Regions from separate parts of the Micrococcus sp. HMSC067E09 genome, predicted to be linked through region 1. Evidence: predicted binding sites of a transcription regulator. Region 1 holds the regulator's gene; each other region holds the start of a gene.
The links. The regulator HrcA, encoded in region 1, represses chaperone genes, less so after heat shock. The targets are predictions, from matches to a motif close to TTNGCACTCGNNNNNNNCGAGTGCNAA.

Region 1 (8,576 bases):
CCGAACGTGGTCTACCAGGTCACCACCGAGGACCGCACCGTGGTGGAGGTGACCAACCCGTCCGAGTTCCCGGAGGGCAAGATCCACGAGGTCCGTGAGCCCATGGCCGCGGCGACGATCATCGTGCCGGCCGAGTTCATCGGCGCCGTCATGGAGCTGTGCCAGTCCAAGCGCGGCCACCTGCAGGGCATGGACTACCTGTCCGAGGAGCGCGTGGAGATCCGCTACCGCATCCCGCTGGCGGAGATCGTGTTCGACTTCTTCGACTCCCTGAAGTCCCGCACCAAGGGCTACGCCTCCCTGAACTGGGGCGCGGACGGCGACCAGGCCGCGGACCTGGTCAAGGTGGACATCCTCTTGCAGGGCGACCAGGTGGACGCGTTCTCCGCGATCACCCACCGCGACTTCGCCTACTCGTACGGCACCATGATGACCGCGAAGCTCAAGGAGCTGATCCCGCGGCAGCAGTTCGAGGTGCCCATCCAGGCGGCCATCGGCTCGCGCATCATCGCCCGCGAGAACATCCGCGCGATCCGCAAGGACGTGCTCTCCAAGTGCTACGGCGGCGACATCTCCCGCAAGCGCAAGCTGCTGGAGAAGCAGAAGGAGGGCAAGAAGCGCATGAAGATGGTGGGCACCGTGGAGGTCCCGCAAGAGGCGTTCATCGCCGCGCTGTCCTCGGACTCCTCGTCCGCGGACAAGGGCAAGAAGTAACGCGTGCCCGCCGTCCTGCCGCTCGGTGACCCCGTCCCCGACGACGGACGCCTCCCCTCCTCGTGCGGGGAGGCGGTCCGCCGGTCCCTCGCCGCGGGCGTACCGAGGACCTTCAGCCTGTACGTGCACGTGCCCTTCTGCACGGTGCGCTGCGGCTACTGCGACTTCAACACGTACACCGCCCCGGACCTCGGCCCCGGCGCCTCGCGCGGCGACTACGTGGACACGGCCCTGGCGGAGGTGGGGTTCGCACGCAGAGCGCTGGAGGACTCCGAGGTGCCGGCAAGGCCGTTGCACACCGTGTTCTTCGGCGGTGGCACGCCGACGCTGCTGCCGGCGGCGCACCTGGTGCGGATCCTGGACGCCGCGCGCGAGGCGTTCGGGATGGTCGACGGAGCCGAGGTGACGGTGGAGGCCAATCCCGACACCGTCGACGAGGCCTATCTGCGTGAGCTGGCCGCCGGGGGCGTGACCCGCGTGTCCGTGGGGATGCAGTCTGCGGTCCCGCACGTGCTCGCCACGCTCGAGCGGACCCACCGACCGGAGAACATCCCGGCCGCCGTGGAGGCGGCGCGGGCCGCCGGCCTGGACGTGTCCCTGGACCTGATCTACGGCACGCCGGGGGAGTCGCTCGGGGACTGGCGGACCACCGTGGAGACGGCGATCGACTGCCGCCCGGACCACATCAGCGCCTACTCGCTGATCGTGGAGGAGGGCACCAAGTTCGGCGCCCAGGTGGCGCGCGGGCAGGTGGCCGACGTGGACCCGGACGACCAGGCGGACAAGTACCTGCTGGCGGACGAGCTGCTGGAGGCTACCGGCTTCCGCTGGTACGAGGTCTCCAACTGGGCGCACGACCCTCAGGAGACCGGGGCACACCGCGCGGAGCACAACGTGGCCTATTGGCGGGACATGGACTGGTGGGGCATCGGCCCCGGCTCCCACTCGCACGTGGCCGGCGTCAGGTTCTGGAACGCCAAGCACCCGGCGGCCTACGCGCAGCGCCTGGCCACCGGCGTGACCCCGGCCGTGGGACGCGAGGTGCCGGACGCCGAGGCACGCCTGCTGGAGCAGGTCATGCTCCACGTCCGCATGGTCGAGGGCCTGGACGTGCGGGTGCTGGAGCAGGCCGAGGACGGGGGTGCGGCCGCCCGTGCCCGCATCCCGCAGCTGATCGCCGCGGGCCTGATCGACGGCGGCCTGGCCCAGGCCGGCCGGATCGTTCCGACCCTGCAGGGGCGGCTGCGCAACGACCACATCGTGCGCGAGCTCGCCGGCTTCTGAGCGGCCGAGTCGCCGTCCCCGCCCGGCCTTGCGATGTGAGGCAAGGTCTCACCCGCCCCGCCCCGCCCCGGCGATGTGAGGGCAAGACACGGTGTTGAGATCGAAGAACGTGGCCGTGTTGCATCCCCACAACGCCGTGGCCGTGTTGCATCCCCGCAACGCCGCGGGCGGGCGCCGTTCGTCTCTGGCCGGCGCGGTCAGCGCAGGATGCGCAGGTTGAACGGGTACCTGTAGGGGCGGCCCTTGTTCACCTGGGAGCCGCCGAGGATGCCGTAGAAGGCCATGACCATCCAGAGCAGCGCACCGATGACGGCGAACACCGGGCCGAGGACGGGCAGCTGTCCCAGGAAGAAGAACACGCCCATGAGCAGGGTCGGCGGGACGGAGAAGTTCAGCGCCTCCTTGGCCTCCTGGGCGGTGAAGGGGCCGCGGTCACGGTAGAGCAGCCAGACGGCCAGCGGGACCATGAAGCCGACGGCCACGCCGAAGTGGGCCAGGGTCGCCCGCTCACGGTCCTGCTTGGCGGTCAGCGGGGCGCCGGGGCCGGAGGAGGCCTCCACCCACGACGGACGGCGGGCGGCCCGCTGCTTCTTGGCCGGGCGCACGGGACGGGCGGGGCGCGGCTCGTCCGGAGCCTCGGTCTTGGTCTTCACGGCAGTGCCCCCACCGGCCACGGCAGCGGCGTGCTTGGGCGCCGGTGCCTCGGGCGTGGCCCGTCGGGAGTCCTCGGCGGCGGCAGGGCCCGCGGCGTGGCGGGCGGAGGCGGGCTTGGGGCGGACGCGGCCGCTGGGGGCGCGGTCCGGCTGAGGGGCCGAGCACGCCGCTGCGGTCTCCGCCTGCTCCGCGCCGCTGGCCGGGCCCTGCTCGGCAGCAGGCTCGGGGAGGCGTCGGGGTGCGCTGCGGTCGGGCTTCGCCACGGTACTCCTCGAAGGGTCGGGGGCTGGCCGGAGACCGACGGTGCGCCCCTGTCTGCCGGCCGGGCGCCCCGCGGTCAGGGGCCGATTCTGCGTCAGTCTATCGCTCAGGCGGTCCCGGGCTCGGTGAGGAAGTCGATGAGTTCCTCCACACGTCCCAGCAGAGAGGGCTCGAGGTCGGCGTAGGTGCGGACCTGGGCCAGCAGCCGCTTCCAGCCCAGGCCCACGTCCTCCTTGGTGCGATGCGGCCAGCCCAGTGCCTTGAGGATGCCGGTCTTCCAGTCCTGCCCCTTGGGCACCACGGGCCAGGCCTGGATGCCGATGACCTGTGGCTTGATGACCTGCCAGACATCCACGTAGGGGTGGCCGAGGATCAGCACGTTGCCGGCCGCTCCGGGCGTCCGCATCGCATCGGCCGCGATGCGCTCCTCCTTGGAGCCGGGCACCAGGTGGTCCACCAGGATGCCCAGGCGGCGCCGGCCGGACGGCCCGAAGTCGGCGATGGCCCCGGCGAGGTCGTCCACGCCGTGCAGGGGCTCCACCACGATGCCCTCGTGGCGGAGGTCCTCGCCCCAGACCTTCTCCACCAGCTCGGCATCGTGTGCGCCCTCGACCCAGATGCGCGACGCCCGCGCCGTGCGCGCCCGGCTGTTCCCGACGCGCACTGATCCGGATGCGGTGCGCTGCGGGGTCCTCTTCGCCGGCCCGTTGGCACGGGCTTCCGGCACGAGCGTCACGGGTTCGCCGTCGATCCAGAAGCCGCCGCCCAGCGGGAAGGACCTGGTCTTCCCGTGGCGGTCCTCCAGCACCACCACGTGCACGCCGCCGGCGCGCTCCACACGCAGCACGCCTCCGACGAATCCGGTGGCGACGTCCTCCACCACGGTGCCCGGCGCGGCGCCGACGGTCTTGGCCCGCGTGCCGGCGGGTCGCTTCAGTGCGTCGGCGGGTCCGGGTCCCCAGCTGTTCCAGTCCATGCCAGCAGACCCTAGCCACGTCACTGCCCGCTGTGAGCGAACCCGCGCCGACGCGCCGTGAACTCGCGGCCGGATCGCCGTAGGATCAGCACTTGAACCCGGAGAGTGCCAGCCGGTCGGCCATGCCGAGGCACCAGGCGCCTGCACCCCGAGCCCACCAGATCAGGAGAGGAGTCCGGTCCCGATGAGCGAACAGCCGCGCCGCATGCAGGTGCTGCAGGCCATCGTGGAGGACTATGTCGCCCTGCGCGAGCCGGTCGGCTCGAAGGCGCTGGTGGAGCGTCACGGCCTGGGCGTCTCCTCGGCCACGGTCCGCAACGACATGGCGGCCCTGGAGGAGGAGGGCCTCATCATGGCTCCGCACACCTCGGCCGGCCGCATCCCCACGGACAAGGGCTACCGCGTGTTCGTGGACCGCCTCTCCGAGGTGAAGCCCCTGTCCGCCGCCGAGCGCCGTGCCGTCAAGGCGCTGCTGGAGCCGGAGGCGGACATGGAGCAGATGATGGACAACGCGGTCCGGCTGTTGGCGCAGCTGACCCAGCAGGTGGCCATCGCACAGTTCCCCCATGAGGACGGCTCCACCGTACGGCACCTGGAGCTGGTCTCCCTGGCGCCGGCCCGCGTGCTGGTGGTCCTGATCCTCTCCACGGGGCGGGTGGACCAGCGTGTGGTCGCCACGGAGCACGAGGCCGAGGACGCCACCCTCGCCGCGCTCAAGCAGGTCCTGCTGCAGTCGCTGGACGGGCTCACGCCTGCTCAGGCCTCCGCCGTCCTGGACACGGCCGTGCTGTCCGTCCCGCCGGAGGACCGTCCGCTGGCGGACACGCTCACCGCCGCCGTCCGCCAGCTGCTGGAGGCGGGCCGCCAGGACCGCATCGTCATGGCGGGCACCGCCAACCTCGCGCGGACCCACGGCGACTTCCCGCAGTCCATCGGCCCCATCCTCGAGGCGCTGGAGGAGCAGGTGGTGCTCCTGCGGCTGCTCACGGAGATGGAACAGGACGTGTCCGGCCTCTCGGTCCGCATCGGCTCGGAGAACGCCGGCTCGCTGGCCGACACCTCCGTGGTGGCCGCCTCCTATGGGCCCGGCGCGGTCGCCAAGCTCGGGGTCGTGGGCCCCACCCGCATGGACTATCCGGGCACCATGGCCGCGGTCCGTGCGATCGCCCGCTACCTCTCCCGGATCCTCAGCACCTGAGGGTCGCCGCCTCATCGGGGGGGCCTCGCCGCGTCCCGACGACGGCCCCTCACCGCATCCTCGAAACCCCATCTGAAGTCTTCTGGAAGGAAGAGTCCCCACCGTGTCCGACCACTACGAGACGCTCGGCCTGTCCCGCGACGCCTCCCAGGAGGAGATCCGCCGCGCGTACCGGAAGCTGGCCCGCAAGTACCATCCGGATGTGAACCCGGGCGAGGAGGCTGCGGACCGGTTCAAGCAGATCTCCCACGCCTTCCAGGTCCTCAGCGATCCGGACAAGCGCCGCAACTACGACTCCACGGGCAACGAGAACGGCAATGCCGGGTTCGGTGGCTTCGGCCAGGGCTCCGGGGGCTTCGGCTTCGCGGACATCTTCGAGACGTTCATGGGCGCCGCCGGCGGCCAGCGCGGCCCGGCCTCCCGCACCCGCCGCGGCCAGGACGCGCAGATCCGCGCGCAGATCTCCCTCAAGGACGCCGTGTTCGGCGCCGAGACCACCCTGCAGGTGGACACGGCCGTGACGTGCGAGGCCTGCAACGGCTCCTGCTGCGAGCCCGGCACCTCGCCGGAGACCTGCTCCACCTGCCACGGCCAGGGCATGATCCAGCGCCCGGTGCGGTCCGTGCTGGGCACGATCATGACCACCGAGGCCTGCCCCGGCTGCCAGGGGATGGGCACCACCCTGCCGAGCCCGTGCCACGAGTGCCACGGCCAGGGCCGTGTGCGCGCCCGGAAGCCGCTGACCATCAAGGTCCCGGCCGGCGTGGACACCGGCACGCGGATCCACCTGGCAGGCCGCGGCGAAGCCGGCCCCGGCGGCGGTCCCCACGGTGACCTCTACGTGGAGATCGTCGTGGCCCCGGACGCCACCTTCGCCCGTGAGGGTGACAACCTGTCCACCACCGTCACCGTTCCGATGGCCGCCGCGGCCCTCGGCACCACCGTCACCCTGGACACCCTGGACGGCCCCCAGACCGTGACCCTGGCCGAGGGCACCCAGCCCGGCCACGTGGAGGTCCTCAAGGGCCTGGGTGTGGGGCGACTGCGCGGCGTCGGCCGCGGAGACCTGCGCGTGAACGTCCTCGTCGCCACGCCCACCGACCTCACCTCGGAGCAGCGCGAGCTCATGGAGCGCCTGGCCGAGCTGCGCGGCGAGGAGGTCGTCCACGGCGCCAAGCACCAGAAGTCGATGTTCGCCCGGATCCGCGAGAACCTGAAGAACCTCTGACGTGACTGCGCACCTGTTCTACGTGGCGCCCGGGGACCTCGACGACGGCCGCCCCGGCTCGTCCGTGACTCTCACCGGGGCCGAGGCGCGCCATGCCGCCGGCGCCATGCGCCTGGGACCGGGGGATCCGATCCTCGTGGCCGACACCGTGGGCCGGCGCGCCCACGGGACCGTGGCCGCGGCGGAGAAGGACTCGGTCACCGTCACCGTGGACCAGGTCGAGGACGTCCCGGCACAGCGCCCGGAACTGGTGCTCGTGCAGGCTCTGGCCAAGGGGGACCGGGACACCCTTGCGGTGCAGACGGCCACGGAGCTCGGCGTGGACGCCGTGGTCCCGTGGGAGTCCGAGCGGGCGATCGTGCGCTGGCGCGGCCCCAGGGAGGCCAAGGCCCGGCAGAAGTGGGCCGATGCCCTCCACGCCGCCGCCAAGCAGGCCCGCCGGGCCCGCATTCCTGTCTTGGAGCCCACCGTCACCGGCGCCTCGGTGAGGGACCTCGTCACGGAGGGGACCGTCGTCGTGGTCCTGCATGAGGACGCGACGCAGGGGCTGACCGCCGCGGACGCGGCGGACTGGTCCGAGGCGGAGCGGATCGTGCTGGTGGTGGGCCCGGAGGGCGGGATCTCCGCCGGCGAGCTCGATGCGCTCACGGACGCCGGCGTGCAGCTGCGGCTTCTCGGGACCAACGTGCTGCGGTCCTCCACGGCGGGACCGGCCGCCATCGCCGTCCTCCAGCACCTGCTCGGACGCTGGTGACGCACGTAGAATGAGCGGACGCGCCACGTTGCCGCCTGCGGCACAGGCGTCCTGCATGCCCCTGACAGCACCTGCGAACCCCGAGGTGATGAACCCCATCGTGACGTCCTCTCACGCCGAGACCCGTCCCACCGTCCCCACCGGCCACCACAGCGTCCACTTCGCGTCCTCGGACCTGATGGTCCGCACGCTCGGACCCCAGGACGCCCTGCTGCGGATCCTGGCCGGCGTGTACCCGCAGGTCGAGGTCTCCGTCCGGGACCAGGAGCTCGGGCTGGACGGCCCGCCCGCCGAGGTCGCCGGGGTGCGCCGGATCGTGGAGGACCTGCGCGGCATCGCCCACAAGGACATCCCCGTCACCGCGGACACCATGGAGCAGGTGGTGACCCTCGTGCGCGGCGGCCGCGCCCCGGCCACCGCCGTCTCCCGCGCCTCCATCCTGTCCGGCCGCGGCCGCACGATCCGGCCGAAGACCGTGAACCAGCAGGAGTACGTGGACGCCATCGACGGCAGCACCATCGTGTTCGGCATCGGCCCGGCCGGCACCGGCAAGACCTACCTGGCCATGGCCAAGGCCGTGCAGGCGCTGCAGGCCAAGGAGGTCAACCGGATCATCCTCACCCGCCCCGCGGTGGAGGCCGGCGAGCACCTGGGCTACCTGCCCGGCGGGCTGTCCGAGAAGATCGACCCCTACCTGCGCCCGCTCTACGACGCGCTGCATGACATGGTGGAGCCCGAGTCCATCCTGCGGCTGATGGAGGCCGGGACCATCGAGGTGGCTCCGCTGGCCTACATGCGCGGCCGCACCCTGAACGACGCGTTCGTGATCCTCGACGAGGCACAGAACACCACCGGCGAGCAGATGAAGATGTTCCTCACCCGCCTCGGCTTCGGCGCGCACATGGTCATCACCGGAGACACCTCCCAGGTGGACCTGCCGCGCGGGACCGCCTCCGGCCTGGCCCAGGCCGTGGAGGTGCTGGAAGGAGTGGACGGGATCGAGATGGTCCGCTTCGACTCGTCGGACGTGGTGCGCCATCGGCTGGTGACCGCGATCGTGGACGCCTACGACACCCTGCGCCCGGAGACCGGCCGCGGCGCCCAGCCCGGAAGGAGCCGCCGTGGCCGTTGAGATCGTGAACGAATCCGGCATCGACGTGCCGGAACAGGACCTGCTCGCCATGGCGAAGCACGTCTACGCGCGCATGCACGTCCACCCGCAGGCCGAGACCGCGGTGACCGTGGTGGACGCCGCCCGCATGGCCGAACTGCACGTGGAGTGGATGGACCTGGAGGGCCCCACCGATGTGATGAGCCTGCCCATGGACGAGCTCGCCCCCGGCACCGAGGACGCCCCGTCCGAGGGCGTGCTCGGAGACGTGGTGCTGTGCCCGGAGGTGGCCGCCGAACAGGCGGCCCGCGGCGGCCACAGCCGCGACGACGAGCTGATGCTGCTGCTCACGCACGGCATGCTCCACCTGCTGGGCTACGACCACATGGAGCAGGA
Region 2 (11,167 bases), on a different contig from region 1:
GGGAAGCTCACCTGCCGCCGTCGGCCCGCCCGACGGCCCGAGCACGTCGCCTGGTGTCCACGATCACGACTGTTGCCCTGGATGACCCCCCGGCCGCTCCCTGCCCCGCACCCGGCCTATCGTCGCCCGATGACTTCGCAGAACGCCTCCCCCACGCCCCCGCGCTCGGACGCCCCCGAGCAGGCGGCCGCGCGTGCCTCCGACCGCCCCCGACCCTCCGCGTGGTACACGCGCTTCGGCCCGCAGATCCTCATCGCCTTGGTGGTGGGCCTGGCCCTGGGCCTGCTCGCCCGCGCCACCGGCCACACCGAGGACACCCCCACGTGGCTGGGCGAGGGCCTGGCCACCCTGGGCTCGTCCTACATCTCCCTGCTGCGCGCCACCGTGGTGCCGCTCGTGTTCTTCGCGGTGGTCGCCTCGATCGCCAACCTGGCGCAGGTGACCAACGCCGCCCGCCTGGCGGCGAAGACCCTGCTCTGGTTCGCCCTGACCTCGCTGGTCTCCGTGCTGATCGGCGTCGCCGTCGGCGCCGTGGTGCAGCCGGGCGTCGGCACCGGACAGCAGGCCCCCACCGACTACACCGCCCGCGAGGTCGGCTGGCTCGACTTCCTCAAGGGCCTGATCCCGGCGAACTTCCTCGGCCTGGAGGCCTCCGCGTCCGTGGCCGAGTCCGGTGCCGTCTCCGTCTCGCCGGACTTCAACGTGCTGCAGGTGCTGGTCGTCTCCATCGCCGTCGGCGTGGCAGCGCTCAAGGTCGGCGCGAAGGCCGAGCCGTTCCTGTCCTTCTCCCGCTCCGTGCTGGCCGTGATCCAGAAGGTCCTGTGGTGGATCATCCGTCTGGCCCCGTTGGGGACCGTGGGCCTGCTCGGCAACGCGGTGGCCTCCTACGGCTGGACCACCATGGGCACGCTGGTGAAGTTCGTGGTCGCGATCTACCTCGGCCTCGCCCTGGTGCTCTTCGTGCTCTACCCGGCCCTGGCGAAGCTGCACGGCCTCTCGGTGCGCCAGTACTTCTCCGGCGTGTGGCCCGCGGTGCAGCTCGGGTTCGTGTCCCGCTCCTCCATCGGCACCCTGCCGGTGACCCAGCGCGTGGCCGAGCGGAACTTCGGCGTCCCCACCGGCTACGCCTCCTTCGCCGTGCCGCTGGGCGCCACCACCAAGATGGACGGCTGCGCCTCGATCTACCCGGCGATCGCCGCCCTGTTCGTGGCGCAGTTCTTCGGCATCGACCTCTCGCTGGGCCAGTACGCGCTGATCGTCCTGGTCTCCGTCCTGGGCTCGGCCGCCACCGCGGGCACCACCGGCGCCACCGTGATGCTCACGCTGACCCTGTCCACCGCGGGGCTGCCGCTCGAGGGCATGGCCCTGCTGCTGGCCGTGGACCCGATCGTGGACATGGGCCGCACCGCCACCAACGTGGCCGGCCAGGCGCTCATCCCGGCACTCGTGGCCAAGCAGGAGCACATCCTCGACCTGGACCGCTACAACGCCGAGCGCGCAGACATCATGGAGGACGAGGAGGAGATCGTGGACGCCCGCCGCCACGATGATGCTCGCTCCCCCGTCTCCGCTCGCTGAGGCACGGCGGCGGCGACGGCGCCCGCGCGCCGTCGCCGGGCCGCCGTCGCCGGGCCGCCTGCGCGGACCGGCCCCGGCACCGCCCTTCCGGCCCGCCCGTCAACCGAGCCGCGCCTTCATAGCGAATTCATAGACCTTTTCGCTATGGGAGTGGGGTACATTGGGGGCGACGGCGTAAGCGTCAGATACATCCCTGATGGCCCGATCCGTCGGTTTCCCTGCCATTCCCGAAGGATTCCCATGACCGAGAACCTTTCCCGTCGTTCCGTCGCACAGGGCATCGCCTGGTCGGTGCCCCCGTCGCGGTCGCCGCCGCGGCCCCCGCCATGGCCGCCTCCCCCACCTGCACGGCCGAGAGCAAGACGATCATCGATCAGGCCTTCGCGGACGCCACCGCCGCACTGACGTGCAACGGAGCTCCGCTCAAGCTCGAGATCAACTTCTACCAGCCGCTCAACGCTGGCGATGGCTTCGCCACCGATGCCTACGTCAACATCAAGAACCTCTCCCGGTGCACCTACACGTTCACCAAGACGAACCCCCTCAAGGTGGCCATCGACGTGGTCCGCGTGAACGAGCTCTCCGTGACCAACGTGCGTGACATCACCGGGGTCCGCACCTCCTGGGGTTCGCGCACCTGGTCTCAGACCGAACGCGGCTCCTCGCCCGTCCCCGTCGGTGGCCGAGACGCGAAGATCCAGTGGACTTTCTCGGGCAAGCTTCCGGGTGCCGGCCTGGGCGACAACGAGGCGGACATCGCGATCGGCTTCGGTGACGGCGCCACCGGTCGGGGCCGTATCCATGATGCGCTCCTGGTGACCCCGAGCACCGGCTCAGATGCGCCCACGTTCGAGTCGCTCCTGGAAAAGGGCGTCTCGGCCGACTGCATCGACTACTACAACGAGAAGCTCAGCACGTGGACGAGCCCGGTCGTCTGGTCCTACACCGGCCCCAAGGGCTCCGGTCAGCTCGCCGCCGGTGCGACCCTCGACTCCCGGACGAGCGGAAACACCACTTCCGGAATCCAGTACGCCAACTCCACCAACGGCATCTGGTGATACGGCAAGCCTGAGCACCACGAAGGGTCCCAGCAAGGAATTGCTGGGACCCTTCGTCGTCTGCGTCTGTGGTCGAGCCGGCCGAGCCTCGCTCAAGGAGTAGCGGGGTATTGCGGGACCGGCAGGATGGTCGCCCCCGCGCCATCGATACGGATGGCACGGGGGCGACGTCGCGAGCGGACGCGGCTGCTGCAGGCCGTGACGGGCGTCAGTGCTGGTGGTCGTCCTCGTCGTCCTCCGGCTTGTCCGCCACGAGGGTCTCGGTGGTGAGCACCAGGGCGGCGATGGAGGCGGCGTTGGCCAGGGCCGAACGGGTCACCTTCACCGGGTCGACCACGCCGTCGGCGATCAGGTCTCCGTACACGCCGGTCTTGGCGTTGAAGCCCTGGTTGGGCTCCATCTCCGCAACCTTGGAGACGACCACGTAGCCGTCCTCCCCGGCGTTCTGGGCGATCCAGCGCAGCGGCTGCTTCAGGGCCTTGCGGACGATGTCCACACCCACGAGCGCGTCGTCGGTCAGCCCCTGGACGGCCTCGTCCTCGTCCAGGACGGCCAGGGCGTTGATGAGGGCGGTGCCGCCGCCGGCGACGATGCCCTCCTCCAGGGCCGCACGGGTGGAGGACACGGCGTCCTCGATGCGGTGCTTGCGCTCCTTGAGCTCCACCTCGGTGGCGGCGCCCACGCGGATCACGCCGACGCCGCCGGCGAGCTTGGCCAGGCGCTCCTGGAGCTTCTCCCTGTCCCAGTCAGAGTCGGTGGCGGCGGCCTCGGCCTTGATCTGGGCCACACGGGCCTCCACCTCGTCGGCGGCGCCGCCGCCGTCCACGATGGTGGTGGAGTCCTTGGTGACGGTGACGCGGCGGGCGGTGCCCAGCACGTCCAGGTCGGCCTGCTCCAGCTTCATGCCCAGGTCCGGGGAGACCACCTGGGCGCCGGTGAGGATCGCGATGTCCTGCATCATCGCCTTGCGGCGGTCGCCGAAGCCCGGAGCCTTCACGGCCACCACGTTCAGGGTGCCGCGGATCTTGTTGACCACCAGGGTGGAGAGGGCCTCGCCCTCGACGTCCTCGGCGATCACGAACAGCGGCTTGTTGGACTGCAGGACCTTCTCCAGCAGGGGCAGCAGCTCCTGCACGTTGGAGATCTTGCCGGAGTTGATGAGCACGTAGGCGTCCTCGAGGACGGCCTCCTGGCGCTCGGCGTCGGTCACCATGTACGGGGACAGGAAGCCCTTGTCGAACTGCATGCCCTCGGTCACGTCCAGCTCGGTGGAGGTCGTGGAGGACTCCTCGATGGTGATGACGCCGTCGGTGCCGACGGTGTCGAAGGCGCGGGCCAGCAGCTCGCCGACCTCGTCGTTCTGGGCGGAGATGGCGGCCACGTGGGCCACCTCCTTGCCCGCGACCGGGCGGGCGTTCTCGAGCAGGCGGCGCTCGACGGCGGCCACGGCGGTCGCGATGCCCTTCTTGACCTCGTTCGGGGCGGCACCGGCGGCCACCTGGCGCATGCCCTCGTTCACGAGGGCCTGGGCCAGGACGGTGGCGGTGGTGGTGCCGTCGCCGGCGATGTCGTTGGTCTTGGTGGCGACCTCCTTGGCGAGCTGGGCGCCCATGTTCTCGTAGGGGTCGTCCAGCTCCACCTCACGGGCGATGGTCACGCCGTCGTTGGTGATGGTGGGCGCGCCCCAGGCCTTGTCCAGGACGACGTTGCGGCCCTTGGGGCCGAGGGTGACCTTGACGGTGTCGGCGAGCTTGTCGATGCCGGCCTGGAGGGCGCGGCGTGCGTCGTCGTTGAAAGCCAGCTGCTTGGCCATGACGGACGCTCCTTTCATTCAGGGAGTCAGAGGGTGCGAAGACGCGAGGGGCCCGGGGCGCGCGCACCGGTGCGGTGCGCGCCGCTCGCCGGGCCCGTCGCGGCGGGTCACTTGGTGACGACAGCCAGCACGTCGCGGGCGGAGAGCACCAGGTACTCCTCGCCGTTCACCTTCACCTCGGTGCCGCCGTACTTGGAGTACAGGACGACGTCGCCCTCGGCGACGTCCACCGGCACGCGGTTGCCGTTCTCGGCGACGCGGCCCGGGCCGACGGCCACGACCTGGCCCTCCTGCGGCTTCTCCTTGGCGGTGTCCGGGATCACGAGGCCGGACGCGGTGGTCTGCTCGGCCTCGAGCGGGCGGACAACGATGCGGTCCTCGAGGGGCTTGATGGAGACAGACATGCTGCACACTCCTTCTTCTTCGACTCGTCACTGCCGAACCGTCGTCGCGGGTGCCGGATGGCAGAGGTGTTCTGGATTCTTGGCACCCGGAGGGCCCGAGTGCCAACACCCATGACTCTAGGAACCCGCCTGGCACTCGGTCAAGGCGAGTGCCAGCTGTCCGCTGAGGGCGTGCACGCGCGCCTGCCGGCGCCCTCGCCGGGGCACGACGACGCCCCCTCGCCTCCGTCCGTCCCCGCACCGGGGCGAGGAGGAAGGGACGGGGAGGGGGGCCGTCGTCGCCGACGCAGTGCTCAGTAGTAGACGGCGAGCGGGCCGGCCGGGCCGTCCACGACCTCGAAGGGGGTGTGGAAGATGCCCTGGAGCACGTCCGGGCGCATGATCTCGGCCGGGGTGCCGACCGTGGAGACCCGGCCGTCGTTCATGGCGACGATCTGGTCCGCATAGGCGGCGGCGAAGTTGATGTCGTGCATGACGATCACCACGGTGCGGCCGAGGACGTCCGCGGTGCGGCGCAGCTGCTTCATCATCTGCACCGAGTGCTGCATGTCCAGGTTGTTCAGCGGCTCGTCCAACAGCACGTAGTCCGTGTCCTGCGCCAACACCATGGCCACGTAGGCCCGCTGGCGCTGACCGCCGGAGAGCTGGTCCAGGTAGCGGTTCTCATACGCGGTGAGATTGAGGAAGTCGATGGCCTCGGAGATGTACTTCTCGTCCTCCACCGTGATGCGGCCCCTGGAGTACGGGTAGCGGCCGAAGCCCACCAGCTGGCGGACCGTGAGGCGGGTGATGAAGTGGTTCTCCTGACGCAGGATCGCCAGGGTCTTCGCCAGCTCCCGGGACGAGGTGCCGGTGATGTCCCTGCCGTTCACCGTGATGGTGCCGGAGTCCACCTCCTGGAGGCGGCCCATCATGGTGAGCACGGTGGACTTGCCGGCGCCGTTGGGGCCGACCAGGGCGGTCACGCCGCCGGCGGGGATCTCGAAGGACACCGGGCCGATGGTCGTCTCGGCGCCGTAGGTCTTGGAGACGTTCTCGAGGGTGATCACAGGCGGCCCTTCCGCATGATGACGAACAGGAAGACGAGTCCGCCCACGAGCTCGATGATCACCGTCACCGCGCCCTGGGCGTAGAAGACGTGCCGCAGCACGAAGTAGGCGGTGGAGAGGATCGCATAGCCGATGAGGAACGCGACCGGCAGCACCAGCCGATGGTCGTAGGTGTCCGTGGCCGAGTAGGCCAGGGTGGCCACGAGGAACCCGAGGAAGGTCATCGGGCCGATCAGTGAGGTGGTCATGGACATGAGCACGGACACCAGGAAGAGCGAGACCATGACCTCCCGCTTGTGGTTCAGCCCCAGGTTGTTGGTCACGTCTGCACCGAGCGCCACCAGGTTCATGCGGCGGGCCCGCAGCCAGATCACCAGGCCGGTCACCGCGACGATCGGGATGACGTACTTCAGGTTGGCCGTGTCCGCGTTGCCGATGTTGCCGAACAGGCGGGCGGTGAGCAGGTCGAACTCGTTGGGGTCCATGATGCGCTGCATGAAGGAGGACAGCGAGCCGAGGCCGCCGCCGATCACGACGCCCACCAGCAGCATGATGTGGATCGATCCGAGCCGGCCGGAGAGCAGCCACGTGTAGAGCGCCGTGGCGAACAGGACCATGGCGCCGGCCTGGAGGAAGAACTGCGCTCCCCCGGCGAAGAGCGTCAGGCCCGCGGCGCCCAGGAAGAAGACGGTGGCGGTCTGGATGACCGTGTACAGGGCTTCGAAGCCCATGATCGAGGGCGTGATGATCCGGTTGCCCGTGGCGGTCTGGAAGGAGACCGTGGCGAAGGCCTGGCAGAACGCGACGACGGCGATCACCACCAGCGCGTCCATGCGCATGCCGACGATCAGCTCGAAGGCCCGGGTGCCCGGGGCGGCCTTGTTGTCCCAGAGCAGGATGCCGAGGGTGGAGCCGGCCGAGACCAGCACGAGCGCCGCGACCAGCAGGATGTACCGGGTGCGGTGGCGGGAGTCGGTGAACGGCCCGGACTGGCGCGGCCTGTCCGCCGTGGAGGCGGGGGCCTGCACGGAGTCCGGTCCGGCGCTGGAGGTCTTGAGCACGTCAGGCACCGCGGCGCCTCCTCACGAGCAGGAACACGAAAACGCCGGCGCCGACGATGCCCAGGATGACGGACACGGGCACCTCGAACGGGGCGATGACCACGCGGGCGAGGATGTCGCAGACGCCCACGATCCACACGCCGACCATGCACACCCACGGCAGGTTCGACCGCAGGTCGTCGCCGCGGACCATGGACACCAGGTTCGGCACCACGAGCCCGAGGAACGGCAGGGAGCCGATGACCACGGTGGTCACGCCGGTCACCAGCGCCACCATGGTGACGCCGGTGAAGACCACCGCCGTGTAGTTGAGGCCGACGTTCGTGGCGATGTCCTTGCCGAGGCCCGCCACGGTGAAGCGGTCGGCGATCACGAACACGGCCACGAGGACCACGAGGGTGGCCCACATCGGCAGGTAGCGGCTGCCGACGACGGACGTGAAGGAGCCGTTGAACCACTGCCCCACCTGCTGGAGCATGTCCGTCTCCAGGGCCAGGAACGTGGAGGCCGCCCCCACGACGGCGCCGAGCATGATGCCCACGATCGGCACGATCAGCGAGGACTTCAGGGTCACCCGCCGCAGGAAGAGGAAGAACACGAGCGTGCCCACCAGCGCGAACACGATGGCCCCGACCATGCGGACCATCAGCGGGGCGCCCGGGAACAGGATCAGCGTGATGAGCAGGCCCAGGCCCGCCCACTCGGTGGTGCCCGTGGTGGTGGGCTCCACGAACCTGTTCTGCGTCATCAGCTGCATCACCAGGCCGGCCATCGCCATCGCGGATCCGGCGAGCACGAGGGAGACCGTGCGCGGGACGCGGGTGGTCTGGAACATCGCCCAGCCGCCCTCGGCGTTGACCACGTCGTAGACGCCCACGAAGAGGGACGTCACCACCACCGCCAGGGTGATCAGTCCACCGACCAGCAGGGGCCAGGTGCGCTGCCACCGGGTCTTGGGCCGCCGTGCCGGCACCGGGGGGACCCAGCAGAAGCGGTCGTCACCGTCCGCGGCGCGGGCCATGGGGTCACGGCGAAGCGCCGGGTCCGCTGCCGGACCCGGCGCCTGCGTGCTCGTGTGAGCGGAGGTCATGCCTTGCTCCCGAACGCGTCTGCGATCTCGTTCATGAGGGTCGTGTAGTTCTGGATGTCCTCAGTGAGGTAGAAGTTGTTCGGCAGGTAGATGATCTGATCCTCCTTCACCGCCGTGACGTCCTTCAGGACCGGGGACTGCTTGATGAGCTCCTCCGCGGTGGAGTAGTCCGCCTCCTTCGAGGCGCTCGTGGCCGCGTCGCGATCCATCACGATGATCCAGTCCGGGTTCGACTGCGCGATGGCCTCGACCGAGATGTCGTCTCCCATGTGGTTGGTCGAGCCGTCCTGCTCCAAGGACGGGGTCAGGCCGAGGATGTCGAACACCGGGCCGACCGCGCGGCCGGTGCTCGGGGCCGCGTAGGCGAGGTTGCCGCCGGAGGCGATCAGGCCCATCACGGTCTGGTCCTTGTCATAGGCGTCCTTGGCGCGCTCGATGGAGGCGTCGAAGTCCTCGATCAGCTTCTTCGCGTCGTCCTGGTGGCCGAAGACCTCGCCGAGCAGGGTGGTGTGCTGCTTCAGGGCCTCGTCCATCCGGAAGTCCTCGGCCTCGGTGTCGATGTTCGTGTCCACGAGGGCGGCCTCCGGGGCCAGGCCCTTGATGTCCTCCTTCATGCTGGAGAACCGCTGGCCGTTGATGATCAGGTCCGGCTCGGCGGTGACGAAGCCCTCCATGTCCGGCTCGCGATGGGAGCCGAGGTCGTAGACGTCGTCGTTCTCCTCATAGGAGACCCCCGTGCCGTTCATGAGCGCACGAGGCGCGGCGGAGAGCTCGATGCCCCAGTCGTCCAGGGTGCGGAAGGAGCGGTTGTCCGTGGCGATGACGCTCTTCGGGTCCTCGGGCAGCGTGACCTCGTCGCCGGCCATGTCCGTGACGGTGGCGGCGGGGGTGCCCTGCTCTGCCTGCGAGGCGGAGGCGGAGGAGCCGCTGCTCGTGGAGGCGGAGTCCCCTCCTGCGCAGGCGGACAGCGCCAGGAGGGCGGCGGCGGAGAGGGCGAGGGCGCCGGTGGCGCGCTGGCGGAAGAAGGCCATGGAAGTGGTCCCTTTTCGTGACGGGCCGGATTCAAGGTCCGGCGGTTGATGAGTGTGATGACGAGGCCCTTAGGTCAGGCATGCCTTACCTCGCCCGATTAGCGTACATGACTGTTTCGTATTGACCCAAACGAACTGCCGCAGGTCACATCAACCCCTTCTGACCTGGGCGTGTGCTGAAAAATCGGCGCCCGACGGGCGAGGGAGTCCACGCCGTGCCTCTACAGCGGCGTCACCTCGAGAGCCACCTTGGCCTCACCGACCCGGGCCAGCACCAGCGTCGCGTGCCGTCCCCCGGCCCGTCCCGACGACGGCCCCGCCGCCGCCTTGGACCTGGCCGCCTTCTTCTTCCCTCCGCCTCCCAGCAGCTGGGCTCGCAGCTGCTCCGGGGTGACCGAGACGCCGCGCTTCTTCACGTCCAGACGGGTCACTGCGGCCTCTCGGGCCCACCGCTTGAGGTGCTTGATGTTCAGCGGGTGGACGGCCTCGATGCGGTAGCCGTCGGCGAGGCCGGTCCGCAGCGCGTCGTCGGCGACGAGGTACGCGAGGTGGGCGTCGAGCATCCGGGGGCGGTGGCCGCCGTCGTGCCAGCGGGCACCGAGGTCGGAGACGAGCCCGGCGCGGATGACCGCACCGTCCGGTTCGTAGAGGACGGCACCGGGCAGGGCGGCCAGCCCCGCCTCGCCGACCTCGTCGAGCTCCGGCGAGCCGTCCCGGTCCACGGCGCTGACGATCTCCGCCGAGGCGCCGGCACGCTCGCCGCGCGTGCGCAGCACCAGGGCGGCCCGGCGGACACCGGGGCGCGCCAGGGAGCCGGTGTAGAGGCAGACCTCGGTGACCTCGCCGTCCGCGGAGACCCACTGCGCCTCCGCACCGGCGGGGACGGTTCCGTGCGGCAGGCCGGGGCCGAGCTTCACGGCCAGACGGTGACCGGCCTCCGCGAGCGCGAAGACGTCGGTCAGAGTCGGTGAGAACGCCTCCGGATCGAACACCCGGGAGGCGGATGCGGCGCCGGTGACCTGACGCCGGGCCGGGTCGAGCCAGAGGGCATCGACCTGCCCGGCATGGGCCGCCGCCCAGGCGATGCCGTCAGCGTGGAGGACCTCGGCGCGGGGACTGCCCGCGAGGTTCGCGGCGGCGGCCGCGGCCACCGTGGCGTCCCGCTCCACCGCGGTCACGCGCAGGCCTGCGCGGGCGAAGGCGAGGGCGTCCGCCCCGATGCCGCAGCCCAGGTCCGCCACATGCCGCACCCCTGCTGCGGCCAGGCGGGAGGCGTGGTGCTCTGCCACCACCAGGCGTGTGGCCTGCTCGAGCCCGTCACGGGTGAGCAGCAGCTCCCAGGCCTGCGGGCCCAACTTGGCGGCGGCCTTCGCCCGCAGAGACAGCTGGGTGAGCACGGCGGCCACCGTCTCGGCGGAGTGGCCGGCCGCCCGCAGGCGGGAGGAGGTCGCCAGCGGGTCCGCGGCGTCCTCGGCCCGCAGCGTGTCCAGCAGCGCCCGCCCCTCCGGGTCGAGGACGGGGGCGAGCACCGTGGCGTCCGGGACCGAGTCCGCGGCGGCGGGACGGGAGGTCGACACGCACATGGACCCCACTCTACGGACGCCTTCGGCCAGGGCCGACGTCTACGGACGCGTTCAGCCAGGACCGACGGCGGGCCGACCCCGGCGCACCGACGCCCCCGGACGCCGCCCGTGCGGCTGCCCTGCATGCACCTGCCCCGCCGTCCCCCAGGCCCTCTTGTCCTCCAGCCCCGCCGCCCCCAGGCCCCGCCGCCCCTGAGGTCACGGGGGTCCAGGTCACAGGGGATCCAGGTCACAGGCGCCACCAGGGCGGCCGGGCCGACCGTAGGATGTCCGCATGACTCTGGACTTCGCACACTCCGACCAGTCCACCCTCGGCATCGAGTGGGAACTGGCCCTCGTGGACGCGGCCACCGGAGACCTGCGCGCCGAAGCGCCGCAGGTGATCGAGGCCATGGCCCGGGCCGCCGGCCTCGAGGACGCGGAGGACAACCCGCACGTCACCGCCGAGCTGCTGGAGAACACGGTGGAGCTCGTGACCGGCGTACACCGCACCGTGGACT
Region 3 (11,167 bases), on a different contig from region 1:
TCTCGATCTCGGAGCGGATCTGGGAGACGCGGCCGGCGATCTGGTCGGCGTCGCCGGCACCCTCGACGATGGTGGTCTCGTCCTTGGTGACGACGACCTTGCGGGCCTGGCCCAGCATGTCCAGGGTCGCGGTCTCCAGGGACAGGCCGACCTCGGAGGAGATGACCTGGCCGCCGGTGAGGATCGCGATGTCGGCCAGCATGGCCTTGCGGCGGTCGCCGAAGCCCGGGGCCTTCACGGCGACGGACTTGAAGGTGCCGCGGATCTTGTTGACCACGAGGGTGGCCAGGGCCTCGCCCTCGACGTCCTCGGCGATGATCAGCAGCGGCTTGCCGGACTGCATGACCTTCTCCAGGACGGACACCATGTCCTTCACGGTGGAGATCTTGGAGTTGACGATCAGGATGTACGGGTCCTCGAGGACGGTCTCCTGGCGGTCCGCGTCGGTGACGAAGTAGCCGGAGATGTAGCCCTTGTCGAAGCGCATGCCCTCGGTGAGTTCGAGCTCGAGGCCGAAGGTGTTGGACTCCTCGACGGTGATGACGCCCTCCTTGCCGACCTTGTCCAGGGCCTCGGCGATGAGGGAGCCGATCTGCTCGTCGGCGGCGGAGATCGACGCGGTGGCGGCGATCTGCTCCTTGGTCTCGATCTCGCGGGCGGCGCCCAGGAGCTCGGAGGTGACGGCCTCGACGGCCTTCTCGATGCCCCGCTTCAGGGCCATAGGGTCGGCACCGGCGGCCACGTTGCGCAGGCCCTCACGGACCAGGGCCTGGGCCAGCACGGTGGCGGTGGTGGTGCCGTCGCCGGCCACGTCGTCGGTCTTCTTGGCGACCTCCTTGACGAGCTCGGCACCGATCTTCTCGTATGCGTCCTCGAGCTCGATCTCCTTGGCGATGGAGACGCCGTCGTTGGTGATGGTGGGCGCGCCCCACTTCTTCTCCAGCACGACGTTGCGGCCGCGGGGGCCCAGGGTCACCTTCACGGCGTCGGCCAGGGTGTTCAGCCCCTTCTCCAGGCCGCGGCGTGCCTCTTCGTCAAATGCGATGGTCTTGGCCATGTCTGCATGTCCTTTCTGGACGGCTGCGTTCTCAGCGGTCGGTGACCTGTGCAGTGCCCGCGACGGACGGCGTCCCACCGGGAGCGCCTCACCGCTGTCAGGTCCTGCTCCGCATGCGCCCTGGTCTGCCGCGGGACGCGGCTGGCAGTCGGCACACCGGAGTGCTAAAGCCATTATGAGCACTCTCGCTCGGTGAGTGCAAAAGGTCCGCTGACGGCGCAACAGCGCCCCGCCTGCCCGCCGGAGAGCGGGTGGACGGGGCGCCGGAGGCGATCCGCGCCGGCCGGGCCGGCACAGGGATCAGGCGTCGGTCACTTGAACATGACTGCCGCGACGCCGTTCAGCTTCAGGTTGGGGGTCTGGTACGCCGGGATGCCCAGCTCCTTGGCGACCGCCTCGGCGGTGCCCTTGAACGAGGACTGGTTGTACAGCACCGCGGAGCTGCTCAGGCCGTAGCCGTTCCAGTTCTCCGCCGTCACGTTGGTGAAGCCGGCCTTCTCCAGCCGGTCGGCGTAGCCGGCGGCGAGCTTGTTGACGCGGGTGGCGTTGTAGACGACCACGCGATTCTTCTTGACCGACGCCTCCGCCTTCTTGGATGCCTCAGCCTTCTTCGACGCCTCAGCCTTCTTCGACGCCTCGGCCTTCTTCGATGCCTCGGCCTCGCGGGCCTCCGCGACCTTGCGGGACTCCTCTGCGGCACGCGAGGCGGCGGCGCGGGACTCGTCGGCCTGCTTCGACGCCTCCGCCTTACGGGACTCCTCAGCCTTCTTCGACTCTTCGGCGGCGCGGGACTCCTCAGCCTTCTTCGACTCCTCCGCCTTACGGGACTCCTCAGCGGCAGCGGCGGCAGCCTCGCGGGACTCCTCGGCCTTCTTCGACTCCTCCGCCTTGCGGGACTCCTCCGCCTGCTTCGATTCCTCGGCCTTCTTCGATTCCTCAGCCTGCTTGGATTCTTCGGCGGCCTTGCGGGACTCCTCGGCCTGCTTCGACTCCTCGGCCCGCTTCGACGCCTCCGCCTTGCGGGACTCCTCTGCCTTCGTGGACGCCTCCGCCTTCTTCGACTCTTCAGCGTCCTCGGACTTCTTCGCCTCCTCCGTCTCGGAGGCGGCCGTGCCCTCGCGCTCGTCGTCACCAGAGGCGGAGGCGGCATCGTCGGACGCAGTGGCGGTCACGGACGCGGTGGCGTCGGCGGTGGTGGAGTCGTCCCCGCGCTGGAGGAACGGAAGGGCAACGCCCACGAACAGGCCCACCAAGATGGCGGCCACGGCGATGAGCAGAAACGGACGGACGCCGGCACCGGCGGCCGCCGCCCCCTCGAAGTGGTCGCGGTGAGCGCCGCGCTGGTCCGTGTACTCGGGGACGTCGTCGAAGCGATCAGGCGTGTAGGCCATCGTGAATCAGGTCTCCTGGGCGACAGTGGGGGAAGTAGAGGCGGCCGGTCGGGCAGGTCGTCCGGCACGTCGACGGGTCCCTCGCCTGCGGCGAAGCCGCTGAACGAGGAGGGGCCTGCAGGCGAGCGCGGCCTCCCGATCAAGCAGGCCGTTCAACATCTGATAGTAGGCGGTGGGGGTCAGTCCCAATCGTTCGCGGATGGCCTGGTCCTTGGCCCCCGGGTACCGCCAGCGCAGGTCCTCGAGTTCGAGCACCTCCCGCTCCAGCGGGGTGAGCTCGTCTCGTGGGGTCGTCGGCATGTCCCACATGGTACGTTCCCCCGCCCCCACCTCGGCGGACGTGTCACCGTGGCGCGGCACACGTACCGGAAGCCCGTCGCGCCCGCGGACTGCCGGACGGCCTGCCGCAGGCGAGCGCAGACCGTGTCCGGATAGCCTGGCGGGATGGACCTCATCGCGCCGCTGGAGCCGGGCTGGGCCCGGGTGTTCGCCGACCACGACGCCGCCTTCGCCGCCGTCGCCGAACAGCTGCGCGCCCGCCGCGCCGCCGGCGAGCAGATCCTGCCGGCCCCGGAGAACGTGCTGCGGGCCTTCCGTCAGCGGTTCGACGACGTCCGCGTGCTCGTGCTCGGCCAGGACCCCTACCCCACGCCGGGGCATCCGATCGGCATGAGCTTCGCCGTCGCCCCGGATGTCCGGCCGCTCCCCCGCTCCCTGGTCAACATCTACCGCGAGCTCGCCGACGACCTCGGCGTCACCCCACCCGAGCACGGCGACCTCACCGCGTGGACCGAGCGCGGAGTGCTCATGCTGAACCGCTGCCTCACCGTGGCTGCCGGCTCCCCGGGTTCGCACCGCGGCATCGGCTGGGAGCAGATCACGCAGACCGCGGTGAAGTCCCTCGCCGAGCGTGACGCTCCGCTGGTCGCCCTGCTCTGGGGCGCCGACGCCCGCCGGCTCGCCGCGCCGCTGCGTGCACACGGGGTGGGCGTCGTCGAGTCCCCGCACCCGTCTCCCCTGAGCGCCCACCGCGGGTTCTTCGGCTCGCGGCCGTTCAGCCGGGCCAATGCGTGGCTGACGGAGCACGGTGCGCAGCCGGTGGACTGGAGCCTGCCCGCCTGAGGCGGGCGTCCGTCGTCGTCCCCTGTCCGCCCCGACGACGGCACGCGCCGCCGCCTGCAGGCGCACCCGACCCGACGGCCGGGTCCGGGCGGCGGCCTCCGGTCAGCGGACGTGGCCGGCGCCGGTGGCCGGCCGCGACCCCACGAAGATCCGGTCTGTCAGCGGCCGGGCGAGGATGTCGCCGAAGACCACGCCGCCGGCAATCGCGGCCACCACGACGGTCGCATTGAAGATGCCGGCCACGCCGAGCAGGGTGGAGCCGGACTCCACCGTGAATTCGTAGAGAGCACGGAAGATCGCCAGACCGGGCAGCAGGAAGAGCATGCTGGGCAGCACCACCACGATCTGCGGGAAGCCCAGACGCAGGGCCGCGATGCGGCCCAGAAAGCCCACCGCCATGGCGGCGATCGCCGGGGTCAGGCGCGGGCCCGTGCCGATGCCGTCGAACAGCAGCCAGACGCCGTAGGCGGCGGAGGCCACCAGCCCGGAGGCGATCAGTGCCTTCCATGTGGCCTGCTCGACGATCGAGTCGGACATCGCAGCGCAGGCCACGAGCAGCATCAGGACGATGGCCGGCAGCTCCGATCCCGTCGGCGCCTCGGCCAGGTCCAACGTCGGCAGGCCTGCGATCTCCGAGCCGATGACGCCGATCATGATGCCGCCCATCAGGCCCATGTAGCCCAGCAGCGCGGAGGTCAGGCGGCCTGCCGCGGTGAGGGGGAAGCCGTTGATGGCGTCCTGCACGGCGGCCACGAAGCGGGAGGACGGCAGCAGGATCATGATGCCGCCGGCGATCACCAGGGACGGGTCGATGCCCACATTCACCGCGTGCAGCGTCAGCGCGATCGTGGTGGCGAGGAAGCTGCCGAGCATGGTGCTGAAGATCTCCGGGAGCCCGCGCTTCTCCACCTTGATCTTCAGCCAGAACACGATCCATGTGGACACCATGCCCACCAGTGCCCCTCGCCACGTGCCGCCGATGAACGGCACGAACAGGCCGCAGAAGACGCCGGCCATGATGACCTCGGACCAGGCCGGGAACGGTTTGGGCGTGCGCCGGATCTCCACGAGGCGGCGCTGCGCCTCGGCACGGGTCGTCTCCCCGTCGGCGATCTCCTCCACGAGTCGGTGGAGCAGGCCGAGGCCGGCGAAGTTCGTGGACCAGGAGCGCACCACACGCTGCAGCGTGTACGGCACCTCTCCCCGTGAGGAGTCCGGGGCGTAGTTCAGGGAGATCGCCTGGTTCGTCAGGTCGATCTCGATCTCGTGGATGCCGAACGCCTGGGTGACCACGATGATCGAGGACTCCACGTCCATGGAGCTCGCCCCGAAGCTGAACATCGTCTCACCGAGCTTGAGGGCGAAGTCCAGGGTGGTGCGGGCGTCCACGGCCGCGTCCTGATCGGCCTTGCGGGCGCTGAGCCGGGAGCGCATACGGCGGCCGTAGGCGGAGCTGCCGAGGCGCTCCACAAGGGCGATCGCCTGGGTGGGCATGTGCTCGCCGTAGACGACCCGGTCTGGATTTGGGTCCGCCGCGGGCTTGGGAGAACGGCGCAGCCGCGGACGGGGCAGGCGGCGGCCCCGCGACCGCTCTCCCGGAACCGCGAACGGGGCGTCGGCGAAGCCGGACTCCTCGAGCTGGGGTTCGTGCAGGGCCGCGTCGGCGAACGCTTCGAGGGCGTTGGCGTCCGGGTCGGGGACGGCCTGCGGGGCAGGGACGCGGCCGTTGCCGTCGGCAGGGGCCAGCACGGAGGTGGTCACCGGCTCGGACAGCGGCGGCTGGGTGAGGGGCGAGTCCGCCACCGGCTCGGTGGACATCTCCACCATGCCGGTGGCCGCATCCGTCTCCACGGGGTCGAGGGCGGCGTCCGGGACGGCCGGGGCCGGGGACGTGACGGGGTCGGAATCGGCGTGGGCGGGCCGGATGACGGGGATGGCCGAGACCTCGACGGGCGCCTCCGGGATGCGCGGGTCGAAGGACTCCTGCTGGGGATCCTGTGACACCGTGACCTCCTGCCTCTGCTGGGCTCCGCTGACGCGGTCCAGTACACCATGTGCGCCGGGCACGTGGCGCGGGCCGGGCCCGGTGCGGCCGTCGCCCTGGGCGCCTCCACGGAAGGCACCTCCACGAAAAAAGCGAGACCCTCCGTGGCGGAGGGCCTCGCGGCGGTGGATCTTACTGGACTCGAACCAGCGACCTCTCGCGTGTGAAGCGAACGCTCTAACCAACTGAGCTAAAGATCCTTGGTCTGACTCCTCCACAGCGGGCGGAGCAACTTGCTGAAATATACACGATGTCCCGGCGGTCGTCCAAACCGTCGACCGGGCCCTGCCCCGGGCACGGAGCGGGGCGGAGACCGCCAGGTCCCCGCCCCGCCCCTCACGCCGAGGGGAATCGGTGTGTCAGGTCAGCGGATCACTCAGGGCGGCCGCCGACGTCCGAGCCGCCCAGTGCCGCGGCAGCGTCCACGAGGCCGGCACCGCAGCCCTCGGCGCAGGTGCCGGGCATGGTGCGGGCGGTGTCCTTCAGCTGCTGCTCGACGGCGGCCGGGTCGGCAGTGCCGTTGGCGACCAGCAGGGCGGCCACACCGGCCACGTGCGGGGCGGCCATCGAGGTGCCCTGGTAGGCGGCGTAGTCCGCGCCGGCCGGGGTGGTGGTGCCGGAGTCCACGGTGGAGATGATCTCCGCGCCCGGGGCGGTCACGTCCACGGCGTCGCCGTAGTTCGAGAAGGAGGCCTTGGAGCCCTGCTCGTCGGAGGCGGCCACGGTGACCACGTTGTCACAGTTGGCCGGGCGGGAGTTGGCGGCCGGCTGGGACTCGTTGCCTGCGGCGACCACGACGGTGGTGCCGTTGGCCACGGCCTGGTCGATGGCGCTCTGGTAGGCGGTGCCGCACATGCCGGAGCCTCCCAGGGACATGTTGATCACATCGGCCGGCTCGGGGTTGTCCGGGACGCCCGGCACGGACCCGCCCGAGGCCCAGACGATCGCGTCGGCGATGTCAGACAGGGAGCCGCCGCACTTGCCGAGCACACGGACCGGCTGGATGGTGGTGTCCGGGGCCACGCCCACCACGCCTTCGGTGTCCGCGACCGCACCGATGGTGCCGGCCACGTGGGTGCCGTGCCAGGAGGAGCCGGACTCCATCATGGCGTTGCACTCGCCGTACTCGATCCAGTCACCCTCATCGCTCGGGTCCGCGTCACGGCCGTCGCCGTCACGGGCGGAGTCCGCGTCCGAGATGAAGTCATAGCCGCCGGAGACGTTGGCGTTCAGGTCCGGGTGGTCCACGATGCCGGTGTCCAGCACGGCGACGGTGGAGCCCTCGCCGGTGCCGGCGTCCCAGGCGCCCTCGACGTTCATGCCGTTCTCCCCGTGGAAGCCCCACTGCTCCGAGTACAGGGCATCGGACGGGGTGGATGCGGCGACGGTCATGATGGCGTCCGGCTCGACGGACTCGACCGACGGATCCGCGGCCAGCTGGAGCATGAAGGCCTTCGAGGCGGCCTGGTCCAGCTTCTTGTCCGCCTGCACGACGTGGGAGCCGGAGGCGGTGGCGCGCAGCTCCTTGACGGAGACTCCGGCGGCCTTGGCGGCCTTGCCCCAGGCGTTCGCGCGGCCCTGGGAGGTGGTCGCGGCCTGCGCACCCTCCTTGTAGGTCACGATGAACTTGTCGTAACCGTCCGCGTTCGGGTCCTTGGCCGCCATGCCCTGGGCCACGAGGTCGGCAACCGGGGTGGCGATGGTCGGGGCCTTCTCGGCCGGGGCCGCGATCTGGTCGGCGAGGGCCGGGGCGGCGGCGAACGCGCTGCCTCCCAGCGCTGCGGCGGCGAGCAGGGCGCCGGCGCGGCGGGCGGTCTTGCGGGTGTTGTCTCGGTGGGCAGCCATCGGGCTTCTCCTCTGACAGGTGATCGGTGATCTGGTTGCTTCCGTCCGTCGCGGCCTGAACTCCCCTGGGGGAGCTCCCCTCGCCGCGACGTCCGGCGATGCCCTCACGCTAGGCAGGTGAGCCAGGTCACTTTCAATCCTCGGGCGCACATCCGGCACCTTGGTGCCGGATCCCGGCACGGTCGTCGACGTCCGGCGGCACCGACGGTCAGCACCCTGGTCCCGTCGGCCGGGACGGTCCGCCTGCACGCCGGTACACCGTGACCGGCACCGTGGTGCCGGAGGGGCACCCACGACGACGGCCGCGCACCCCCGCGGGGTGGGCGGCCGTCGTCGGGCACTAGGGGTACTTGACATCAGGCGCCGGCACAGACGACCCCGGCCCGGGGAGCGGGCGCTCCCCGGGCCGGGCCGTCGGGTCAGTGCAGGCCGGCGGGACCTGCGGCGTCACCGACGCGTCAGCAGACTCAGCGGGCGGTCAGCGAGACGTCGTCCAGACGGAAGACGGTCGCGGAGTACGCATCCTCCTCGCCACGGAAGAACACGGTCACGTCCTTGCCCGCGAAGCGGGACAGGTCCGCGGTGTGGGTCGCGTACCCGCGGCCCTGCTCCATGTTGGAGTGCGTCTTCAGCGTGTAGGAGGCGATGCCGTCGTTGACCATCACGCTCATGCGGTCATAGGCGGCGGAGGTGCCCTCGTTCGAGTCCACGCGCAGGGCGTAGGACAGGGTCGAGGTCGTGCCGGCCGGCAGGGACACCCGCTGCTCGATGGTGGCGGTGTTGCGGTAGCCCAGTCCGTTCATGGCGGCGTGGTAGTTGCCGGAGTGGGAGCCCGCCGCGGAGTACACCGGGGTGGAGTTGCCGGTGCCGAGCCACCCGGTGGCACCCTGCTCGAAGCCGCCGTTGGTCAGCAGTTCCCCGCCGATCGGGTCCGGGTCCGGCTCCGGCTCCGGTTCCGGCTCCGGCTCCGGAGCAGGGTCCGAGCCGCCGCCCAGAGAGGCGAGGGTCGTGGCGGCATCCACCAGGCCTGCGCCGCAGCCGCCGGAGCAGGATCCCGGCATGGAACGGGCGTTGTCCTTCAGCGCCGACTCGACGGCGGCCGGGGTGAGGGAGCCGTCCTTGGCCAGCATCAGCGCTACCGCGCCGGCCACGTGCGGGGTGGCCATGGAGGTGCCGTTGTAGGCGGCGTAGGTCGAGGAGCTCGGGGTGGTCTTGCCGGCGTTCACGGTGGAGATGATGTCCGTGCCGGGGGCCGTCACGTCCACAGGGGATCCGTAGTTGGAGAACGAGGAACGGTTGCCGCTGGAGTCCGAGGCGGCCACGGTGATGACGTTGTCGCAGTTGGCCGGGGTGGCCCCGGAGGCGTCCCTGTTGTCGTTGCCGGCGGCGACCACGACCGGGACGCCGCGGGACACGGCCGAGTCGATCGCGTTCTGATAGGTCGCGCTGCAGGCACCGGAGCCGCCGAGGGACATGTTGATGACGTCCACCGGGGTCTGGTTGTCCGGGACTCCGGGCACGGATCCGCCCGAAGCCCAGACGATCGCATCGGCGATGTCGGACAGCGAGCCGCCGCACTTGCCGAGCACGCGGGCGTGCTGCAGCTTCACATCCGGAGCCACACCCACGACTCCCTCGGTGTTCGCCACGGCGCCGACGGTGCCGGCCACGTGACTGCCGTGCCAGGAAGAGTCGGACGCGTAGGGCGAGTTGCACTCGCCGGCGACGGACCAGTCGCCCTCGTCGGTCGGGTCCGCGTCACGGCCGTCGCCGTCACGGGCGTTCCCCGGGTCGGAGATGAAGTCGTAGCCCGGGACGGTGTTCGCGTCCAGGTCGGGGTGGCTGGTCTGGCCGGTGTCGATGATGCCGACCGTGACGCCGGAGCCGGTGGAGTGGTCCCAGGCGCCGGGGACGCGCATGCCGTTGGCGCCGTGGAACCCCCACTGCTGGTTGTAGAGGGCGTCCTTCGGGTCAAGGGCCGCGGTGAAGATGACGTCCGGCTCGACCGACTCGACGGCCGGATCGGCCTTGAGCGTCTCCATGAACTCCGCGGACTCGGCCTGGGACAGCTTCTTGTCCGCCTTGATCACACGGGAGCCCACGGCGGTGGCGCGCAGCTCCTTCACGGAGACGCCGGCCTGCTTCGCGGCCTTGCCCCAGGCATGGGCACGGCCCTGTGCGGTGGCGGCCGCAGAGGCGGTCTCCTTGTAGGTGACGATGAACTTGTCATAGCCGTCCGCGTTCGGATCCGGGACCTCCATGCCCCGGGCCGCCAGGTCAGCGACGGGGGTCGCCAGGATCGGGGCCTTCTCGGCGGGGGCCGGGACCTCGGTGGCGGTGGCGGCCGGAGTGGCCGCGAGGGCGGAGCCGGCGACGACGGCGGCTGCCAGAGCGGCGCCGAGACGGCGGGTCGGGCGGTCTTCGGCGGTGGTCATGGTCGTCTTCACCATGATGGTTCTCCTGATGGAAGAGGTGATGATGGCACACCGCCGCAACCCTTGCGTCCCCCCGGTCCGGTGGTGATGTGGATAACAGTAGGCGCCGCTGACCAGGCCGGAAAGCAGGGCAGGGCGTTCCTGGACGATCGTCGAGAAACGTCGTCCCATGGTGCCTGTCGATGGCACGATCGGACAGGCGGCGGCACCTTCGGACAGATCGCTGCACCTACGTCCATATCAGCCCGGCGGTTCCGAAAGTCGGACATAAAAGTGTCCTGGACGCCTCGAGGGCGTATGGTCGTCCTGAGACGTGGCCCACACCCCGCCTCCGCAGTGTTTGCGGACAGGGCCGGCCGCCTCAGATCTTCCGGAATCGAACGCTCATGGACGAGCAGAACGGACGGCGCACCATGACCACCCTGATCCCCCACTTCATCGACGGCCAGCGTGTCGAGGGCACCGGCGAGCCGACGCAGGACGTCTTCACCCCCGCCACCGGCGAGGTGTCCGCCCAGGTGTCGCTGGGCGGCGCCGAGCGCGTGGCCGAGGCCGTGGAGTCCGCCCAGAGGGCCTTCCAGACCTGGTCCACCATCAACCCGCAGCGCCGCGGCCGCATCCTGCTCGAGTGGGTCCGCCTGATCAACGAGAACGCGGACGAGCTGGCCCGCTCCATCGCCCGGGAGCACGGCAAGACCGTGCCGGACGCCCACGGTGACATCCAGCGCGGCGTCGAGGTGGTCGAGTTCGCCGCCGGCGCCCCGCACCTGCTCAAGGGTGAGTTCTCCTCCGAGGTGGGCCGCGGCGTGGACGTGCACTCCATCCGTCAGCCGCTCGGTGTGGTCGCCGGCATCACCCCGTTCAACTTCCCGGCCATGATCCCGCTGTGGAAGGCCGGCTGCGCCCTGGCCGCAGGCAACACCATCGTCCTCAAGCCGTCCGAGCGTGACCCCTCCGTGCCGGTCCGCCTGGCCGAGCTGGCGGTCGAGGCCGGCATGCCCGCCGGCGCCGTGAACGTGGTCAACGGCGGCAAGGACGCCGTGGACGCCCTGATCGAGCACGAGGCCGTGCAGGCCGTCGCGTTCGTCGGCTCCACCCCGATCGCCCAGTCGATCTACGCGCACGCCACCTCCCTGGGCAAGCGCGCCCAGTGCTTCGGCGGCGCGAAGAACCACCTCGTGATCATGCCGGACGCGGACCTGGACCAGGCCGCGGACGGCCTCATCGGCGCCGCCTTCGGATCCGCCGGCGAGCGCTGCATGGCCATCTCCGT

Region 2: the regulator HrcA is predicted to act here: its motif matches at 4,983-5,009, upstream of groES (co-chaperone GroES).
Region 3: the regulator HrcA is predicted to act here: its motif matches at 1,199-1,225, upstream of groL (chaperonin GroEL).

What each region holds. Positions count from the first base shown of each region.
Region 1 is NZ_KV809443.1:26,241-34,816, reverse strand. It holds gene lepA (translation elongation factor 4) at 1-714, shown strand, start outside; gene hemW (radical SAM family heme chaperone HemW) at 718-1,998, shown strand; gene HMPREF2863_RS12350 (DUF4870 domain-containing protein) at 2,196-2,915, opposite strand; gene HMPREF2863_RS07070 (DUF3097 domain-containing protein) at 3,020-3,889, opposite strand; gene hrcA (heat-inducible transcriptional repressor HrcA) at 4,074-5,087, shown strand; gene dnaJ (molecular chaperone DnaJ) at 5,191-6,315, shown strand; gene HMPREF2863_RS07055 (16S rRNA (uracil(1498)-N(3))-methyltransferase) at 6,317-7,069, shown strand; gene HMPREF2863_RS07050 (PhoH family protein) at 7,131-8,201, shown strand; gene ybeY (rRNA maturation RNase YbeY) at 8,191-8,576, shown strand, end outside.
Region 2 is NZ_KV809417.1:82,837-94,003, reverse strand. It holds gene HMPREF2863_RS02190 (dicarboxylate/amino acid:cation symporter) at 130-1,578, shown strand; gene HMPREF2863_RS11990 (hypothetical protein) at 1,905-2,636, shown strand; gene groL (chaperonin GroEL) at 2,845-4,449, opposite strand; gene groES (co-chaperone GroES) at 4,557-4,853, opposite strand; gene HMPREF2863_RS02170 (iron ABC transporter ATP-binding protein) at 5,147-5,902, opposite strand; gene HMPREF2863_RS02165 (iron chelate uptake ABC transporter family permease subunit) at 5,899-6,972, opposite strand; gene HMPREF2863_RS02160 (ABC transporter permease) at 6,965-8,053, opposite strand; gene HMPREF2863_RS02155 (siderophore ABC transporter substrate-binding protein) at 8,050-9,084, opposite strand; gene HMPREF2863_RS02150 (class I SAM-dependent methyltransferase) at 9,306-10,667, opposite strand; gene HMPREF2863_RS02145 (glutamate--cysteine ligase) at 10,942-11,167, shown strand, end outside.
Region 3 is NZ_KV809428.1:20,674-31,840, reverse strand. It holds gene groL (chaperonin GroEL) at 1-1,057, opposite strand, end outside; gene HMPREF2863_RS03640 (LytR C-terminal domain-containing protein) at 1,369-2,448, opposite strand; gene HMPREF2863_RS11420 (DUF3263 domain-containing protein) at 2,455-2,748, opposite strand; gene HMPREF2863_RS03635 (uracil-DNA glycosylase) at 2,893-3,570, shown strand; gene HMPREF2863_RS03630 (threonine/serine exporter family protein) at 3,673-5,574, opposite strand; tRNA gene HMPREF2863_RS03625 (tRNA-Val) at 5,741-5,814, opposite strand; gene HMPREF2863_RS03620 (S8 family peptidase) at 5,987-7,459, opposite strand; gene HMPREF2863_RS03615 (S8 family serine peptidase) at 7,927-9,909, opposite strand; gene HMPREF2863_RS03610 (CoA-acylating methylmalonate-semialdehyde dehydrogenase) at 10,281-11,167, shown strand, end outside.